Linked DNA regions of Azotobacter salinestris. The protein of the gene in region 2 interacts with the protein of the main gene of each other region in a pairwise test. Links are inferred from orthologs where the notes say so. Each region holds a gene or a part of one and is shown on either strand. Other genes may lie near its edges.

Evidence for each region. Proteins that work in one complex are often made in the same cells at the same time.
Region 1: the proteins of GCU53_RS15100 (region 2) and ndk interact in binary tests that used the Escherichia coli proteins (3 or more experiments, as listed by UniProt). The link is inferred for Azotobacter salinestris from one-to-one orthologs.

The regions. Positions count from the first base shown.
Region 1 is NZ_CP045302.1:3,884,964-3,889,023, reverse strand. The notes cover bases 1,101-4,060. They hold ndk (nucleoside-diphosphate kinase), read right to left. Parts: upstream 2,817-4,060; coding sequence 2,385-2,816; downstream 1,101-2,384. Other genes in these bases: hscA (Fe-S protein assembly chaperone HscA), read right to left, coding at 3,466-4,060; fdx (ISC system 2Fe-2S type ferredoxin), read right to left, coding at 3,124-3,462; iscX (Fe-S cluster assembly protein IscX), read right to left, coding at 2,913-3,113; rlmN (dual-specificity RNA methyltransferase RlmN), read right to left, coding at 1,214-2,359; pilW (type IV pilus biogenesis/stability protein PilW), read right to left, coding at 1,101-1,201. Outside these bases: GCU53_RS18250 (RodZ domain-containing protein), read right to left, coding at 1-446; more of pilW, read right to left, coding at 443-1,100. UniProt on the Escherichia coli protein: Major role in the synthesis of nucleoside triphosphates other than ATP. The ATP gamma phosphate is transferred to the NDP beta phosphate via a ping-pong mechanism, using a phosphorylated active-site intermediate.
Region 2 is NZ_CP045302.1:3,258,146-3,262,987, forward strand. The notes cover bases 514-3,427. They hold GCU53_RS15100 (5-formyltetrahydrofolate cyclo-ligase), read right to left. Parts: upstream 2,344-3,427; coding sequence 1,684-2,343; downstream 514-1,683. Other genes in these bases: GCU53_RS15090 (CDP-6-deoxy-delta-3,4-glucoseen reductase), read left to right, coding at 514-887; GCU53_RS15095 (EVE domain-containing protein), read right to left, coding at 910-1,359; GCU53_RS26565 (hypothetical protein), read left to right, coding at 1,548-1,682; GCU53_RS15110 (cell division protein ZapA), read right to left, coding at 2,627-2,941; GCU53_RS15115 (TIGR02449 family protein), read right to left, coding at 2,938-3,147. Outside these bases: more of GCU53_RS15090, read left to right, coding at 1-513; more of GCU53_RS15120, read left to right, coding at 3,428-3,892; pepP (Xaa-Pro aminopeptidase), read left to right, coding at 3,928-4,842. UniProt on the Escherichia coli protein: Involved in the removal of 5-formyltetrahydrofolate.

The sequences.
Region 1 (4,060 bases), 630 kb from region 2 along the record:
AGGTTGAGCGCGTTGCGGCCCCCCTGTTGCGCCGAGCGCTCCTGCCACCAGAACAGGACAGAGCCGACCAGCAGCAGGATCAGGACGAGGCCGACCAGACGCAGGATGCTCTGCGAAATCCGCAGCGGCTGCTCGATCTTGCCCAGGCTGTGCACTTCGCTGCCCTTGGCGTTGGTGCCGGTGTACTGGTCGAAGGCCTCGACCAGGCGGGCCTGGTCCATGCCCAGCAACTTGGCGTAGGAGCGCACATAGCCGCGGGCGAAGGTATGTCCCGGCAGCCGGTCGAACTCGCCGGCCTCCAGCTGGACCAGGGTCCGGGTGGAGAGATTCAGCTGTCCGGCCACCTGGGCCAGCGACCAGTCGTTGGCCTCGCGGCCCTTGCGCAGGATCTCGCCCGGGTTGACGGAGGCCGCGGCCGTGCTCTCGGTTTGCGACGCGTTCATCATTGCTCCGACAGATATTGCTGATATTCCGGCGTGCCCGGGTAAAGACGCTTCAGCTGCAGGCCGAAGTTGGCAGCCTGATCGCGATCATCGAAGACCTTCGCCAGGCGGGTACCCAGCAGCAGGCTGCGGGCATTCTGCTCGCCCATGCGGCTGAAACTGGAGTAATAGGAGCGCGCCGCCACGTAGTCGCGCGCCTCGAAATTCAGTGTGGCCATTTCCAGCAGGGCCCGTGGCTGCTGCGAATTGATTCGCAGGGATTTTTCCAGATGCTCCTTGGCGAAGTCACGCCGGCCGAGCTTGACGGCGGTCAGGCCGAGATTGAGGTAGACCCGCGAACGCTCGGGGTACAGGGTGTCGGCCGCGGCCTGCTGGAAACGCTCGTAGGCATCCTGATAACGGCGCTGCTCGAACAGGAAGCTGCCGTAGTTGTTCAGGATGCGCGCATCGCCGGGACGCTTGGCCAGCGCCTTGCGATAGTGCTGGTCGGCCAGGGCGGGCTCGAGCTCGGTCTGGAACACCAGGGCCAGGGCGGCGTGGGCGTCGGCATCGCCCGGATCCATCGCCAGGGCCTTGCCCAGCGGCACCTTGGCCCGGTCGGTCTGCCCCTGCTTGAGGTAGCCGAGGCCGAGCTGGATATACGCCTCGCGAGCCTCCTTGCGGCCCCGTTCGGTCTTCATGGGGTCGACCGCGCCGGTCGAGACGCAACCGACCAGCAGCGTGGCAGAAAGCAACAGCAGCGCAGCGCGCAGGGTCATAAACATCCTCGTTCAGGTCCGATTGGCGGCACCGGGGGATGACGCAGCCTCGTCACCGAGCTGGCGCACCGCGATATAGCGCTCGCTGCGCCGGGTGCGATCCATGACCTGCCCGACCAGTTGGCCGCAGGCAGCGTCGATGTCCTCACCCCGGGTGGTGCGCACCGTGACGTTGTGCCCGGCCTGGTGCAGCAGGTCCTGGAAGCGGCGAATGGCGTTGTTGCTCGGCCGCTCGTAACCGGCGTGGGGAAAGGGATTGAAGGGAATCAGGTTGATCTTGCACGGCACGTCGCGCAGCAGCTCGATCATCTGCGCCGCATGTTCGGGCTGGTCGTTGACGTCCTTGAGCAGGGTGTACTCCACGGTCAGCACGCGCTTCTCGCCGAGGCGCGAGATGTAGCGCCTGCAGGCGTCCAGCACCACGGCCAGCGGGTACTTGCGGTTGATCGGCACCAGCCGGTTGCGCAGCTCGTCGTTGGGCGCGTGCAGCGACAGCGCCAAGGACACGTCGATCACCTTGCCCAGCTCGTCGATCATCGGCGCCACGCCGGAGGTGGACAGGGTCACCTTGCGCTTGGAGATGCCGTAGCCGAGGTCGTCCATCATGATCTGCATGGCGGCGACCACGTTGTCGAAATTCATCAGCGGCTCGCCCATGCCCATCATCACCACGTTGGTGATGGCGCGGTCGATCTTGGCCGGGACGGTGCCGAAGGATTTGTTGGCGATCCAGACCTGGCCGATGATCTCGGCGGCGGTCAGGTCGCTGTTGAAGCCCTGCTTGCCGGTGGAGCAGAAACTGCAGTCCAGCGAGCAGCCGGCCTGGGACGACACGCACAGGGTGCCGCGGCCGGCCTGCGGGATGTACACGGTCTCCACGCAGCTGCCGGACGCCACGCGCACCACCCACTTGCGGGTGCCGTCGCTGGAAATGTCCTGGCTGACGATCTCGGGACCGCGGATCTCGGCGCAGGCCCTGAGCTTCTCGCGCAGGGCCTTGCCGATGTTGCTCATGGCCTCGAAGTCGTCGACGCCGAAGTGGTGAATCCATTTCATCACCTGCCCGGCACGAAAGCGCTTCTCGCCGATGGACTCGAAGAAGCCTTCCAGCTGCGGCTGGGTCAGCCCCAGCAGGTTCACCCTGGTGGTTTCGGTCATGGATTCACCCTCCCCCATCGCCTGATCAGCGAATGCGGGCGTATACCTCGGTGGCGGCGAAGAAGTAGGCGATCTCGCGGGCAGCGGAGGCCTCGGAGTCGGAACCGTGCACGGCGTTTTCGTCGATGGACACGGCGAAGTCGGCGCGGATGGTGCCCGGAGCAGCGTCCTTCGGGTTGGTGGCGCCCATCAGCTCGCGGTTCTTGGCAATGGCGCCCTCGCCTTCCAGCACCTGCACGACAACCGGACCGGAGGTCATGAAGGACACCAGATCCTTGAAGAACGGACGCGCCTGGTGCTCGGCGTAGAAGCCGCCGGCTTCGCGCTCGGACAGCTGGACCATCTTCGCAGCGACGACACGCAGGCCGGCCTTCTCGAAACGGGTGAGGATCTCACCGATGACGTTCTTGGCGACGGCGTCGGGCTTGATGATGGAAAGGGTACGTTCAACGGCCATGGATAGCTCCAGTCAATCGGGGGGTTTGAAAAGCGGAAAATTAAACCCGCGGATTATACGCGGGTTCCAGTGAAATGCATAAGATCAGCTTGTGGATCAGTCGGCTTCTTCGATCCACGCCGCCTGGATGGCTTCCAGCACCTTCTCGCCGCCCCGCGCGGGATCGTCGTCGAACTCCGGCAGCGCCAGCACCCAGCGATGCAGATCGACGAAGTTGAGGTAGCGTGGATCGATCTGCGGATGGGTATCGGCCAGCTGCAGGGCGATTTCTTGTACGTCGGTCCATTTCAGACTCACGCGCATGCCCTCAGTGCTTTTCCGAAACCTGATTGATGGTGTAGCGGGGAATCTCCACCACCAGATCCTCGGCACCGACCTTCGCCTGACAGGATAGCCGCGATTCCGGCTCCAGCCCCCAGGCCTTGTCGAGCATGTCGTCCTCCAGCTCGTCGGACGGCTCCAGGGAGCCGAAGCCCTCGCGCACGATCACATGGCAGGTGGTGCAGGCACAGGACATCTCGCAAGCGTGCTCGATCTCGATGTCGTTGCGCAGCGCGGCCTCGAGAATGCTCTCGCCGGCCTCGGCCTCGACCACCTTGCCTTCGGGACAATGCACCTCGTGGGGCAGAAAAACGATCTGCGGCATCATTCACTCCTCGATTTCGTTCAGTCGGCGGCCGGACAGCGCGGCCTTCACCGAGGCATCCATGCGCCGGGCGGCGAAGGCATCGGTGATCTGCGCCAGACGACGGGCATGCGCCTCGATGACGGCAGTGTCCTGCCCGCCCAGAACCTCGCGCAGCGCCTGCATCTGCGTCTCGATGGCGGCCCGCTCGTCGGGGCTCAGCAACGCTTTGCCATCGGTCTCCAGGGCTGCCTGCACCGCTTCCAGCAGACGCTGCGCCTCGACCTGCTGCTCGCGCAGCATGCGGGCAGCCTTGTCGCCGCCGGCATGCTCGAAGGAGTCCTTGAGCATCCGCGCGATTTCGCCGTCGGTCAGGCCATAGGACGGCTTGACCTGCACGCTCGCCTCGACACCGGAACCCAGCTCGCGGGCGGAGACGCCGAGCAGCCCGTCGGCGTCGACCTGGAAGGTGACGCGGATCTTCGCCGCGCCCGCCACCATGGGCGGAATGCCGCGCAGCTCGAAGCGCGCCAGGGAGCGGCAATCCTTGACCAGCTCGCGCTCGCCCTGCAGGACATGGATCAGCATGGCCGTCTGGCCGTCCTTGTAGGTGGTGAAG
Region 2 (4,842 bases):
GCCATGAGTGCCCGCAGAGCTGTCGCAATGGCAACTGCCATGCCTGTGCGGCGCGCCTGATCGAGGGGCGGGTGCGTCAGGGTGGCGAGGTGCTCGCCCAGGGCGAGCTGTTGACCTGCCAGGCCGAGCCGCTGGAGGACTGTGTGCTGCAGTGGGATGGCGTGCTGGCACCGGGCGAGCTGCCGGTACGCGAGCTGAGCTGCCAGCTGATCGACTGCGAAGACCTTGGCGGCGACGTGTTCCGCGTGCGCCTGCGCGTACCGGCGGGCAAGCCGCCGCGCTACCACGCCGGACAGTACCTGCAGCTGCAGCGCGAGGACGGCAGCTTCTCCTCCTTCTCGCTGGCCTCGGCGCCAGACCTGGGGCGCGAGCTGGAGCTGCACGTTCTGGCGCGCGAGACCTCGGCGCGGGAGCTGCTGGCCTTCATCCGCCGTCAGGGCTTTGCCCGTGTGCGCCTGCCGTTCGGTGACGCGCATCTGGCCGAGCTGCCGGATGGCCCTCTGGTGCTGATCGCTGCCGGTACCGGCATGGCGCAGATGCAGAGTCTGGTGGAGCATTGCCGGGCGAAAGGCTTCACTCGGCCGATCCACCTCTACTGGGGGGCGCGGCGACCGGAGGATTTCTACCGGCTGCCTTATGCGGAAGAGTGGCAGCGCCTGCCCAACCTGCATCTGCACCGGGTGGTCAGCGACCTGTGCGATTGGGAGGGGCGCTGCGGCCTGCTGCATGAGGCGGTACGCCAGGACTTCGCCGATCTGCGGGCGCTGCACGTGTATGTCAGCGGCTCGCCGGGCATGGTCTATGCCACTCTGGATGCGCTGGTCGAGGCCGGCATGGAGGCCCGGCAGATGCGCGCCGACGTCTTCGCCTATGCTCCCCGGCCCTGAGGGCCCGCGATAGCCTTCCGGCTCAGTGCAGCGCCAGTATGGCGGTCCATTCGCCGGCGCTCACCGGCATCACCGAAAGCCGGCTGCCCTTTTGCAGCAGCGGCAGTTGCGCCAGCTCCGGCGTGCTGCGCAGGCGCGCCAGCTCGATGATTTCGGTGAAGGCCTCGACGAATTCCACATCGACCGCGACCCACGGATTCCTTTCCGCGCTGGCTCTGGCATCGAAGTAGGGGCTGTGCGGTTCGAGGGCGCTGGGGTCCGGATAGGCACTGGTGACGACCCGGCCTATCCCGGCAATGCCCGGTCGCGGACAGCTGGAGTGGTAGAAGAAAAACAGCTCGTCGGGTTGCATGCTCCGCAGGAAGTTGCGCGCTTGGTAATTGCGTACTCCATCCCAGCGTGCCTGGCGGAGGCGCTGTAGTGTTGTCACGGAGAAGGCGTCGGGTTCGGATTTCATCAGCCAGTGCGGCATGAAAATTGGCTCCGGGTGCCGGTCATCGGAACGCCGAAAAAAGCATCGATCTTATTGATGGCCGGGGTTTGATTGACTGGTCGAGTTGGCGGAGAATGCCGCCGCTTCTTGGGGGGGAGGGTGGCTGTCGCAGTCACCCGTTCATCGCTGTTCATCGTCGTGATATGCCTTGAAGGGGGAGGCAATCGATGAAGCGCAAGCCAGATCTACTGTGGGTTCTTGTCATTCTCTTCGGATTGGGGGTGGTCACCACAGGCTACGCGCAAAGCCATTGGGAACAACAGCAGAGCATTCAGTCGCCGAGCCCGTTCCGCGGTCTTTGAACTATTCGCAGGCACCGCAGGGATTGCGGTGCAACTGCTCCTGTCTCGCCATTCTCCGGCTGGCCGCATACCAGGACCGGTCCGTCACCGTAGCCTCCAATGGCACGTCCCAACTGGCCAGCGCCAGTCGATCGACCTTCTGGCATTCGTGGGCCAGGCCCAGCAGCACGGGTTTGCGACAGTGCCTGTGGCGGGCCCGATAGGCCAGGCTGCGGTCGTAGAAGCCGCCGCCCATGCCCAGTCGTCCGCCCTCGGGGTCGAAGCCGACCAGGGGCATCAGCAGCAGATCCAGCGTCCAGACCTTGCGCTGCCGGGCCCGGTTCGGCCGGGGTTCGCGGATGCGAAAGCGGTTCAGGCGCAGCGGCTCGCCAGGGTGGATGCGCTGGAACACCATGCGTGTCGCCGGCCAGGCGTTGAGTACCGGCAGGTAGGTCGCCTTGCCGCGGCGCTGTGCGGCCTCGAGCAGCAGCCCGGGGTCGATCTCGCCGTCATTGGGCAGGTAGAGCGCCACATGGCGACAGCGGCGGAACAGCGGATGCTGCGCCAGCTGGCGATAGAGCCGACGAGCGGCCTGGCGTTGGCGGCGCGGAGCGAGCGCACGCCGTCGCTCGCGGAGCAGGCGGCGCAGTTGGGCACGGGAAAGGCCGGCGGTTTCGATCATGCCGAATCAGCAAGGGTCAGAGTGGGACTGACAGCCATGCTGAGGGATTCGCCGCAGCGCGGCAAGCAAAGAAAGCGGACTCCCCGAAGTGCCGCTGCCGGCTTGACCCTTGAACCCGAAAGTTCAAGGTGGCGACTGCCGATGACTTTAAGGCTTTCCGTCAGGCGGACATGCACACGGGTCACACGTACAGCCTCCAAGGTTTTGCGTATCGGGAGAGGGACGTGGCCGACTGGCGTACACACCAGGGAGTGATCGCCAGTATACCTGAATCGAATGGGACTCAGGTCGTCAGCTCATCCGGATTGTTGGCGAGGGCGCGATCGACCCGCTCGAGCAGGGTGCGGACCTGCTCGCGGGTCGAGCTGGCCTGCAGGTCCAGACGCTCCTGCTTGTGCAGCAGATCGTGGGTGATGTTGAGGGCGGCCATCACCGCGACGCGCTCGGCACCGATGACCTTCCCGCTCGAGCGGATTTCCCGCATTTTCCCATCCAGGTAGCGGGCGGCACTTTCCAGGTTGGCTCGTTCTTCCGGTGGGCAGACGATGCAGTAGTCCTTGTCGAGAATGTGGACGATGAGGGTGTGCGGCTGGCTCATGAATCCTGCTCCAGGGCTTTCAGACGTGAAATCATCGATTCGACCTTGTGCCTGGCGATTTCGTTCTTTTCGATGAGGTGGGCGCGCTCTTCCCGCCAGGCCTTTTCATTCGCCAGGAGAAACCGGTTGTGGGCCTTGATCTGCTCGAGGCGCTGGATCAGCAGCTCCAACTGGCGGGCAAGGGCTTTCAGGTCGTCGTCTTCCATGGCGCCTCTTTTTCATTTATATGCGAATGAACGGGTACGAGACTCCGGCGGTGCTCAGATGGTCTTGGTGCATCCGCCGATGCTAGGATACGCGATCACATTCTAGTCATTTGCTTCCCGTGGCGCCTACAGGCGTCGGTGCTTTTGCAAGGCGCTGCCTGACCAGGCGCACGAAGAAGGCGAGTCCGATATGTCTACCGATAAATCCCCCTATGCGGCGTTCTCCGCCCTGCTGGCCAGTAGCGGCAGGGACGTGTCCCCGGCGGAGCTGCACGGCCTGCTGCTCGGCCGCAGCTGTGCCGGCGCCGGTTTCGAAGTCGACCGCTGGCTGTCCGATGCCGCCGACCTGCTCGGCAGTCAGATTCCGGACAACGTACGCCAGGCGCTGATCGGCCTGCAGGAGATGGTCAAAAGCGAGCTGACCGGCGGCGAAGTCGCCGTGGTCCTGCTGCTGCCCTCCGACGAGGCGCCGCTGGCCGAGCGCGCCACTGCCCTGGGGCAGTGGTGCCAGGGTTTTCTCGGCGGTTTCGGCCTGGCTGCCGGCGACAAGGCGCTGAGCGCGGAAGCCATGGAAGTGCTGCAGGATCTTGCCGCCATTGCCCAGGTACAGAGCTCGCTGGAAGAGTCCGAGGAGGGCGAGGGGGCCTACATGGAGGTCATGGAATACCTTCGGGTCGCGCCGCTTTTGCTGTTCGCCGAGTGCGCCGGACCGGTCGCGCCGGCGCCCAAGCCGTCCGTGCATTGAGGCGCAGACGCCTTTTCAGTCAACGAGGAGCGTACATGACCTGCATCCCGAAGTCGGAATATGCCCGCCGGCGCAAGGCGCTGATGGCGCAGATGGAGCCCAACAGCATCGCCATCCTGCCGGCGGCGCCGGTGTATATCCGCAACCGCGATGTGGAGCACCAGTACCGCCAGGACAGTGATTTCCAGTACCTGTCGGGCTTCCCCGAGCCGGAGGCGGTGATCGCCCTGATTCCCGGCCGCGAGCATGGCGAGTACGTGCTCTTCTGCCGCGAGCGCGATCCCGAGCGCGAGCTCTGGGACGGCCTGCGCGCCGGCCAGGAGGGGGCGGTGCGCGACTACGGCGCGGATGACGCCTTTCCCATCGCCGACATCGACGATATCCTGCCCGGCCTGATCGAGGGGCGCAGTCGCGTCTACTATGCGATCGGCAGCAACGAAAGCTTCGACCACCGGCTGATGGAGTGGATCAAGACCATCCGCTCCAAGGCCCGTCAGGGGGCCCAGCCGCCGAGCGAGTTCGTCGCCCTCGACCATCTGCTGCACGACATGCGCCTGTGCAAGAGCGCCGCCGAGGTGGCGGTGATGCGCGAGGCGGCAGCCGTCTCCGCCCGCGCCCACGTGCGCGCCATGCAGGCCTGCCGTCCGGGGCTTCACGAGTACCACCTGGAGGCCGAGCTGGAGTACGAATTCCGCAAGGGCGGCGCGCGGATGCCGGCCTACGGGTCGATCGTCGCCGGCGGCCGCAATGCCTGCATCCTGCACTACCGGGAGAACGACCGGCCGCTGCGCGATGGCGATCTGGTGCTGATCGATGCCGGCTGCGAGCTCGACTGCTACGCCAGCGACATCACCCGCACCTTTCCGGTCAATGGCGCCTTCTCGCCCGAGCAGAAGGCGATCTACGAGCTGGTGCTGGCCGCCAACCTGGAGGCGTTCAGGCACATCGCC